3 regions of the Priestia sp. FW507-14D1A genome follow, and region 1 is predicted to be linked to each of the others. Evidence: riboswitches for the same ligand, from Rfam matches in the RefSeq annotation. Region 1 holds a riboswitch; each other region holds the start of a gene.
The links. A riboswitch is a leader RNA that binds a small molecule or an ion and turns the genes downstream of it on or off. The one in region 1 is predicted to bind lysine.
Positions count from the first base shown of each region.

Region 2: it holds a riboswitch for lysine, as region 1 does, so the genes downstream of both, AC3WJG_RS14450 (amino acid permease) here and AC3WJG_RS07660 (aspartate kinase) in region 1, are expected to answer to the same signal.
Region 3: it holds a riboswitch for lysine, as region 1 does, so the genes downstream of both, lysA (diaminopimelate decarboxylase) here and AC3WJG_RS07660 (aspartate kinase) in region 1, are expected to answer to the same signal.

Region 1 is NZ_JBYSWQ010000001.1:1,390,851-1,394,137, reverse strand. Features, by position in the region: gene uvrC (excinuclease ABC subunit UvrC) at 1-1,576, shown strand, start outside; lysine riboswitch at 1,642-1,819, shown strand; gene AC3WJG_RS07660 (aspartate kinase) at 1,961-3,193, shown strand; gene AC3WJG_RS07655 (YslB family protein) at 3,245-3,287, opposite strand, start outside.
Region 2 is NZ_JBYSWQ010000003.1:175,930-179,216, forward strand. Features, by position in the region: gene AC3WJG_RS14440 (ethanolamine ammonia-lyase reactivating factor EutA) at 1-621, opposite strand, end outside; gene thiT (energy-coupled thiamine transporter ThiT) at 778-1,386, opposite strand; TPP riboswitch at 1,419-1,519, opposite strand; lysine riboswitch at 1,694-1,878, shown strand; gene AC3WJG_RS14450 (amino acid permease) at 1,981-3,287, shown strand, end outside.
Region 3 is NZ_JBYSWQ010000005.1:347,476-350,762, forward strand. Features, by position in the region: gene AC3WJG_RS19360 (dicarboxylate/amino acid:cation symporter) at 1-670, opposite strand, end outside; gene lysA (diaminopimelate decarboxylase) at 723-2,051, opposite strand; lysine riboswitch at 2,190-2,372, opposite strand; gene AC3WJG_RS19370 (CBO0543 family protein) at 2,439-2,951, opposite strand.

The sequences.
Region 1 (3,287 bases):
ATATATCGTCACATCTTCTAATTTAGAAGCGCTTATTTTAGAAATGAATTTAATTAAAAAGCATGACCCAAAATACAATATTATGCTTAAAGATGATAAGGGCTATCCCTTTATTAAGATTACAGCTGAAAAACAGCCCCGGCTTGTTATTACAAGAAAAATAAAAAAAGATAAAGGGAAATACTTCGGTCCTTATCCTAACGTTCAAGCTGCAAATGAAACCAAGCGGCTTCTTGATCGCATTTATCCACTAAGAAAGTGCTCTACCATGCCAGACAGACCTTGTTTGTATTACCATATCGGGCAATGTCTAGCTCCTTGCGTAAAAGAAGTAAAAGAAGAGCAAAACAAACAAATTATTGAAAATATCACTCGGTTTTTAAATGGTGGATATGAGCATGTCAAAACAGAGTTAACTGAAAAAATGTTAAAAGCTTCAGAAGAACTTGACTTTGAAAGGGCTAAAGAATATCGAGATCAAATTGCTCATATTGAAGCGACAATGGAAAAGCAAAAAGTAACGTTTAATGATTTTGTTAATCGAGATGTGTTTGGCTATTCTTATGATAAAGGCTGGATGTGTGTTCAAGTTTTCTTTATTCGCCAAGGGAAATTAATTGAGCGAGAAGTTTCTATGTTTCCTTTTTATAAAGAGCCAGAAGAAGATTTCTTAACTTTTATCGGTCAGTTTTATGCCAAAAATATTAAGCCAAAAGAAGTGCTGGTTCCAGCAACGATTGATGCAGAGTTAGCTGAGAAATTAGTAGAAGTAGAGGTTCAGCATCCAAAGCGAGGCAAAAAGAAAGAATTAGTAGAACTTGCATGTAAAAATGCAAAAATTGCGCTCGGTGAAAAATTCTATTTAATTGAACGAGATGAAGAGCGCACGGTTGGCGCAGTTGAACGGTTAGGAGAAGAGCTTGGAATTGCAGCGCCTTACCGGATTGAAGCATTTGATAACTCAAATATTCAAGGGACAGATCCCGTTTCTGCAATGATTGTTTTTGTTGATGGGAAACCGGAAAAGAAAGAATATCGCAAATATAAAATTAAGACCGTAAAGGGACCAGATGATTACAGTTCCATGAGAGAAGTCGTTCGCAGACGGTATTCCAGAGCGTTAAAAGAAGGTCTTCCGCTTCCAGATTTAATTGTTGTAGATGGAGGCAAAGGGCATTTAGCTGCAGTACAGGACGTTCTCGAAAATGAATTGGGACTTTTAGTGCCTACAGCAGGTCTTGTCAAAGATGATAAGCACAGAACCTCCAACCTGATGATTGGTGAGCCTCCTCAAATCATACCGCTTGAACGCAATAGTCAAGAATTTTATTTGCTTCAGCGAATTCAAGATGAAGTTCACCGCTTTGCGATTACTTTCCACCGTCAAGTGCGCTCTAAGTCCGCTTTTCAGTCTGTTCTGGACGACATTCCGGGAGTGGGAGAAAAGCGTAAAAAAGCTTTGTTAAAGTATTTTGGTTCGGTGAAAAAATTGAAAGAAGCAACGGTTGATGATATTCGAAATTCGGGTGTTCCTCAAAACATTGCTGAAAAAATTTATGAAACATTACAAAAATAGTCTTGAAATAATAGAAAATATTTGATAAGCTATTAACTAATTTCATACGACACTTCATCAAATGAAGTGAAGATAGAGGTGCAAATTTAATCAGTACGTATCAGGAAGGGTATGAGCCCTTATGAATGAGACGGAAAGGGAAATTTGCCGAAGTGAACATTACCTCATAGTAATGATTGCTGGTTCTGCGTTGAATAAACGTAGGATTGTCAAGATGTAGATTCTTGGAGAGCTATCTCACGGCAGTGGACGGTTATGTTTTATAATTTTCGTTCGTTAAGCAATGAGAGCTCATCTCATTGCTTTTTTTATTGTCTGAGTAAAAAAATTTAGCTTCTCATCATCCTGCATATGCAAATTTATTGAAAAGGAATGAACAAAATTATGGCATTAATCGTTCAAAAATTTGGTGGAACATCTGTTGGTTCTGTTGAACGTATCCAACATGTAGCAAACCGTGTTATTCAAGAAGCAGAGCGCGGTAACCAAGTAGTTGTTGTTGTATCGGCAATGGGCAAAACGACAGATGCACTGGTGAAATTAGCAAGTGATATTACGGACAGTCCAAGCAAACGCGAAATGGATATGCTTCTTACAACTGGAGAACAAGTAACGATTTCCCTGTTAACAATGGCCCTTCAATATAAAGGGTATGAAGCAACTTCGCTAACAGGTTGGCAAGCTGGTATCCAGACGGAAGCAGTTCACAGCAATGCACGAATCCAGCACATTGACACGACTCGTATTCAAAGCCAATTAGATAGAGGCCGAATCGTAGTAGTAGCTGGATTCCAAGGCTGTTCAGAAGATGGAAGCATTACAACATTAGGTCGAGGCGGCTCTGACACTACGGCAGTAGCTCTTGCCGCAGCATTAAAAGCTGCAAAATGTGATATTTATACAGACGTAACAGGAGTGTTTACGACAGATCCGCGCTATGTAGAAGATGCTCGTAAGCTTCACTCTATTTCATATGACGAAATGTTAGAATTAGCTAATTTGGGAGCAGGGGTGCTGCATCCGCGCGCTGTTGAGTTTGCAAAAAATTATCAGATACCGCTAGAAGTGCGTTCAAGCTTAGAAAACGAGAATGGAACGATTGTTGAGGAGGAAGTTTCAATGGAACAAAACTTAGTCGTAAGAGGAATTGCGTTTGAAGATAATATTTCACGAGTGACAATTGAAGGGTTAAACAATGAGTTGCAAACTCTTTCTACTATTTTTACAGCATTAGCAAAAGAACAGTTAAATGTGGACATTATTATTCAAAACGTAACGGCTAATAATCGTCTCTCTATCTCATTTTCTATTAAAACCGTAGACGTAGATGCCGCTCTTGCCGTCTTAAAAGAGTATAAATCTACTTTAGGATATACGCGTATTGAACATGAAAGCGGTCTGGCTAAAGTATCAATTGTCGGCTCTGGCATGATTTCTAATCCAGGCGTTGCAGCCGAAATGTTTGAAGTGCTGGCAGGGGAGAAAATTGAAGTGAAGATGGTCAGCACGTCTGAAATTAAAGTATCTACAGTTGTACCGCACGCTGATATGGTAAAAGCTGTTGAGACGCTTCACGTAGCATTTGAATTAGAAGAGCAGCAAGCAGTGCACGTATAAAGAAGAGAAAAAAGACGTGGTATCTCCACGTCTTTTATATATACGTATTTCCTACTTTTTATAGCGCTCCGCGCGTGTTTCGGTAGGTAAGATA
Region 2 (3,287 bases), on a different contig from region 1:
CAGTGTTAAAGAATTATTTTTCAAAAATTCAGTTAAATGAGAAGAAACGTAGGTAACAAAACCTTCTGAATTCAGGCGAATTAATCTTCCTCCCACATGCAGTGTAAACGTTTCTATAACTTTTCCATTTTGACATAAAGCGATGTTAGCAGTTCCTCCTCCTACATCAATATTGGCAATTACTGCATTTGTTTCAGCAGAACGTTCGATTGCTCCTGATCCTTTTGCAGCTAATATTCCTTCTAAGTCAGCGCCGGCTGTTGCAACAACAAAATCCCCAGCATGTTCGGCTAGATAGTGAACGATACTTTCTGCATTTTTCTTTCTGGCCGTTTCTCCTGTGATGATCACAGCACCTGCCTCCACTTGATCTAAGGAGATTCCTGCATTCTTATACTCTTGTTCTAGTAGTACCGTTAATCGTTGAACATCGATTTCAACATCGTTTAGCATAGGGGTGGTATAGATAGAACTTGCATACGTTACGCGACGATCAATAATTTGACAGCCTGGCAGCGTAAACTGATTTTGTTGATTTGCTATTAACAGCTTGCTTGCAATCAGTTTTGTTGTACTTGTTCCAATATCTAAACCTATGCTCGTGATCCATTTCTGTAGCATGCTATCAATCCCTTATCTCGTTTGAATATGGTGATTATCATAAAACAGTTTTTTGAATATTTCACTAACTATGTTATCAAACCTGACACACTTTTGTGTAAACAAAGGTGACAAATGACAAAAAAGACTAAATCTTGGTAGATTTAGTCTTTTTGCTTATGATGAGTGTGATTTAGTTATAATCATTCTTGATGCCGATGGAATTAATAGTGAAAGAATGATTAAGCAGGCTATTAGTGATCCTACCATTGAAATCCCGTTCATTGAAAAAGAATACCATAGAGCGGACATGCCCTTTGGCGCATATGACCCCCAGAAAATAATACCCGCAATAAAGTGCCAGAAATACCGTGCGAAGCTGCCGATAATAAGGGATAAAACAATCAAAACAAAAGCTTTTGATCTGTTATTGTTAGCTAAATTTGTTTTAATAGATTGCGAAAAAATACCTCCAAAACCTATAAAAGCAAAAGCCACAATATATTCAATAAACGTTTGCAGCGCTGTTAAAATATAAGCCGTTCCTGTTGCCAACTGTAAAAGCCCCCATAATAGACCAGATAGAGCCCCGCCTTTTACTCCCCAGCGAAAGCACATAATAAAAATGGGCACCATGGAGAACGAAATACTCACAGCCGTTGCAATCTTAATGGAAGGCAAAAGATCAAGTAGAAGTGCCAATGCTGCAAAAATAGCTATTTCAATTTTAGCCTGTAAAGGTAATGCTTTATTCACGTTTCTCACTCCTGTTTTTGAATCATTCATATCAAACGGTTTACACAGGAGTAAGCAAATATATGCTACTATTCCCACATTCCTACGCTAGCGTTAACTAACAGGTTCGAAGGGTCTGAACAATTTGTTCACTCTCAGCACGGCGGCTCCCCCTGTGGTACGTTCGGATATTTATGTAGTATTATGACAACATCCATTATATCATATGTAACAAAATAGATTCGAGAGATTTCAAAGATGTTTCTATTTTCTGAATCTATTTTTTATAATGACAATCGTTTTAGTATTTGGTATACTTCTTTTATGTCAAATGAATATAAAAAACCCTCATCCTAATCGATGAGGTAGAGGTCGCAGTTTTTAATAGTAAAGCAACGGAAATGCAGAGAACATTGAGGATGTTGCTTGAAAGGAAAAATTGCCGAAGTTTAGATCACTTCTCTGTTGATTTAAGCTGGGGCTGTCTCCGAACAGGAACAGAACTGTCACATCATGCGAGTGATGTGAAGAGCTATCTTCACGGAAGGTTGACGCGGTTTTCAGATTTAAAAGCGCGCACATATACTGCGGGCTTTTTTTATGTTATCCCGTCTCTTTCCGTACATTCGAAAGGAGCATTTATCTATGCAAGAGCAGCAAGAATTAAAACGTGGGTTGAAATCTCGCCACTTAACGATGATTTCATTAGGAGGAGCCATCGGAACCGGCTTATTCCTAGCAAGTGGTGGAGCAATTCACACAGCAGGACCTGGGGGAGCGCTTTTAGCTTACGCTATCATTGGTGTCATGGTTTACTTTTTGATGACCAGCCTAGCGGAGCTCGCAGCTTATATGCCTGAAGCCGGTTCGTTTAGTACGTATGCGTCTCGGTTTGTAGATCCATCCTTTGGTTTCGCTCTCGGCTGGAACTATTGGTATAACTGGGCTATTACGATTGCAGCTGAATTATCGGCTGGAGCCCTTATTATGAAATTTTGGTTCCCAAACTCTTCTTCTATTTTATGGAGTGCCCTGTTTTTATTAATTATGTTTGGGCTTAACTACCTTTCTGTAAAAGGATTTGGTGAATCTGAATTTTGGTTTTCGTTAATTAAAGTAGTAACGGTTATCATCTTTTTAGTTATTGGTATTATGATGATTTTTGGTATCTTTAACAATGAAGCACCAGGTTTTAAAAACTTCACGCTTGGTGATGGACCCATTCACGGTGGATTCTTTACTGTCTTAGGTATTTTTATGGCTGCTGGTTTTTCATTCCAAGGAACAGAGTTGCTTGGAGTCGCAGCTGGAGAAAGTGAAGATCCGGAAAAAACGGTTCCTCGCGCAGTTAAACAAGTCTTCTGGCGCATCTTGTTATTTTATATTTTAGCTATTTTTGTTATCGGGATGCTTATTCCATACACAGCGGATTCATTAGCAAGTGATGATGTGCGGGTAAGTCCATTTACTTTAATATTCGAACGAGCAGGTCTGGCGTTTGCAGCATCAGCTATCAATGCCGTTATTTTAACAGCCGTTTTATCTGCTGGTAACTCAGGTATGTATGCTTCTACGCGTATGCTTTGGAACTTAGCGAAAGATGGAAAAGCACCGAGGTTCTTAGCAAAAGTAAATAAACGAGGCGTTCCGGTTAATGCTTTAATCGCAACGGCACTTGTCGGTACACTTGCATTTGGTGCTTCATTTTTTGGAGACGGTGCGGTATACACGTGGTTACTTAACGCTTCTGGTATGTCTGGTTTTATTGCTTGGTTAGGAATTGCCATCAGCCACTATCGTTTTAGAAGAGCATTTGTTGCTCAAGGTCATGATTTGAGTGAACTTCCATATCATGCAAAACTTTTCCCGTTTGGTCCTATCTTTGCCTTTATTTTATGTGCTGTTGTCATTTTAGGTCAAAACTATTCGGCGTTTACGGGTGATTCGATTGA
Region 3 (3,287 bases), on a different contig from region 1:
TAAATGCTCTAGCGTACCCTTGTAAGATCTTTGGTCCAAGTTCTCCTACTACAGTAGCAAAATAGCACCCTAAACCAATTGGAGCATAGTACATCACAATTTTAACAACCTTCATCGATACTTCTTGACCGGAAGTCAGAAATTTCACCATGGGCTGTCCTTTTTCGCCAGCCATCGTTGTAGCAATACCGAAAATAACGGCAAAGACAATTAATTGTAAAATGTGCTCTTTCGAAAATAACTGAACAAAATCAGGTACAGTAAATGTACTAACAAGCTGAGTTAAAAGCGTCATTTTTTCAGCTGTATTTTCACTGTCACCCATCAATTCTTTAATGGCAGAAGTATCTACATTATGTAGCGGATTGTAAAGTGATGCGCCTAAAAAGCCTAAAACGGCTGAAACAGCAGCAGTGGCGATAAACACAACGGCGATACCTAGCATAATTTTACCAAGACGCTTCATTTCATTCATGTTTGCGATCGCCGAAGCCACACTAAAAAAGACAAGGGGAACGATAATCATGAACATCAAATTAAGAAACAAATCACCAAAGGGCTTTACGACTGCCACATCGGGCCCGATAGCATATCCTGCTATCCCGCCAATTAAAATAGCGAGAAGCAGAATAAGCGATGATCTGTACGTTTTAAATACACTTAAAACCATAGTTAGATTTCCTCCAAACAACAATAGCTTCTTTACTACGCAAGAACAGCTATTATTTGCTCATTGCATACGTAGTAACGACTGGCTTTACATCTTTACGCACCAAATCTTCGTATGTTTCTCGCTCTACAGCAAGACGAGCTTCTCCATTTTTTACAAATACAACAGCAGGGCGCGGAATACGGTTGTAATTGCTAGCCATTGAATAGTTGTAGGCACCTGTAGAGGACACTGCTAATAAATCTCCTTGATTAACGCGCGGTAAATCAATATCCCAAATAAGCATATCTCCTGATTCACAGCATTTACCCGCAATTGATACTGTTTCATCTTTTTTATCCGTCACTCTATTAGCCAAGACAGCTTCATGTTTTGCATCGTAAAGAGCAGGACGGATATTATCGGTCATACCGCCGTCAATTCCTACGTATTTTCGTACACCTGGAATCTCCTTCGTTGATCCAATTGTATAAAGCGTTGTACCTGCTTCTCCTACGATGCTTCTTCCAGGCTCAATCCAGACTTCTGGAAGGGTATAATTCTGTTCAGTTAACGTGCGGCTTAGCTTTTCTGTCAGTGCATCTACATAATACTCAACTGGAAGAGGAGAGTCGCTTTCGGTATAACGAATACCAAAACCACCACCTACGTTTAAAACTTTTACTTCAAATTCCATTTTATCACGAATGCTGAATAAGAAATCAGTTAAAATATCAATGGCGCGAGAAAAACCATCTACTTCAAAAATTTGCGAACCAATATGACAATGAATGCCTAAAAGATCGTAGTAAGGCTTTTCTAACGCAGAACTTACCGCTTTCATGGCTTGGTCATTGGAAAGACCAAATCCAAACTTGGAGTCTTCCTGTCCGGTCATAATATATTCATGTGTATGGGCTTCAATCCCTGGAGTAACACGCAGAAGAATAGATGCTTTCTGTTTGCGCTCAGCTGCTAAGGCATGCAAAACTTCAAGTTCGGTAAAGTTATCAACAACAAAACAGCCAATATTCGCATCAAGAGCCATTTCCATTTCTTCAATCGTTTTATTATTGCCGTGAAAATGAATGCGTTCAGCTGGATATCCAGCTTCAAGCGCTGTAAATAATTCGCCTCCTGAGACCACATCTAGTGACATATCAAGCTTCGTTAAAAGGCTAGCCATTTCCATACAAAGAAAGGCTTTCCCTGCATAGGCGATTTGATATGAAAATCCGCTTCTTCGAAAGGCTGAATGGAAGGCCTTGCATTTCGTCTCAATTAATTCTTGATCGTAGATGTATAAGGGAGTGCCGTATCGTTTTTTCAGTTCGACCGTATCGCACTGCCCAATTTCTAAATGATTGCTGCTGTTAATTTTACTCGTTCCATGTAAGTACATAATCCGTATCCCTCCATTTAAATCATTCAACTATAACTTTGATGGTCAGTAGAAAAACACAAAAAAGACCCGTGAAGTGATGTTCACGCGTCTTGGTTTCATAATAATAAAATATTATTACATTCTAGGCATCAACATCTCTTCAATAGCTCTCCACAAACCAAATGGTTTGTGACAGCTCAGCATTTATTCAATACTGAACCAGTATATGAACACAATGGATGTTTATATACTTCGGCACGAAATCCCTTTTACTTATCTTCACAGACTCCATTAGTCTCCAATAAGTGACTCTTGATTTCATGCACCTCTATTCTCAGAGAGGAAAATTATATTTAAATGTAATTTCTATTATATTTCCTTTTCCTCCGTCTAGTCAATGAAAAGTTAAGGCATAGGAATATCAAAAAGAATAAATAAGAAAGCTATAAAGCTTCCAGATAGAACCCAAGCACCCAGCGCTGTCTTTTGATGAATGACTAAAAGTGAGAACGTGACAATATTGAAGAGAAAAGAACACAGCAGCGACCATCCATAATGATGAGTAATACTGTGATTAACATAAGCAATGAACTCAATCACAGTAAATAAAAGCGCCCACAAAAGAATCCACCACATCCGGCCGCTTACATGCAGCGGCAGCCTTCCTAAAAAAACTGGTATAACAAACGGATAAATAATTAAGGTTATTCCAAGGGAAACCATGAGGTGATCGGGTAGAAAAAGGTGATCAATACCAACAGGGTGAAATACCCATACGCGGTGATGAAACAGCAGTACTTCATAAAGCAAATTCCCCGTGACCCAAAACAGCAAAGTAGGATAGTATTCTTGATACCTGCGCCACTTGCCAAATAGTAAACCAAGAATGATAAAAAATAATACAAATGAAGATTGCATACGCTCTCCTTAAAATAATGGTTATTTCTTTTTATTTACATATTATAGAAATTTTATTCTCTTTGCTTTTATTCAGAAACTATAATAGAAAAGCCGTAAGCAGCAGCGTTAAAGACGTACTACCACTATTTGTGGCTTTCTTCACGCTGCTATAATCTTCGTAAAGGAACTTCTACCGCTTTTGTTTACGAGATGAAAGGAGCTGCTATATGTTAAAGTCAGCAAGACGTAAAAATAAGCTCGAAATAGCTCAGCCTAGTATGTGACTTCTTTTTTTGCTATGCTAAAATTGCATACATATAGCATAAGAATACTAGAAGAAAGAAAAGGGTGTTT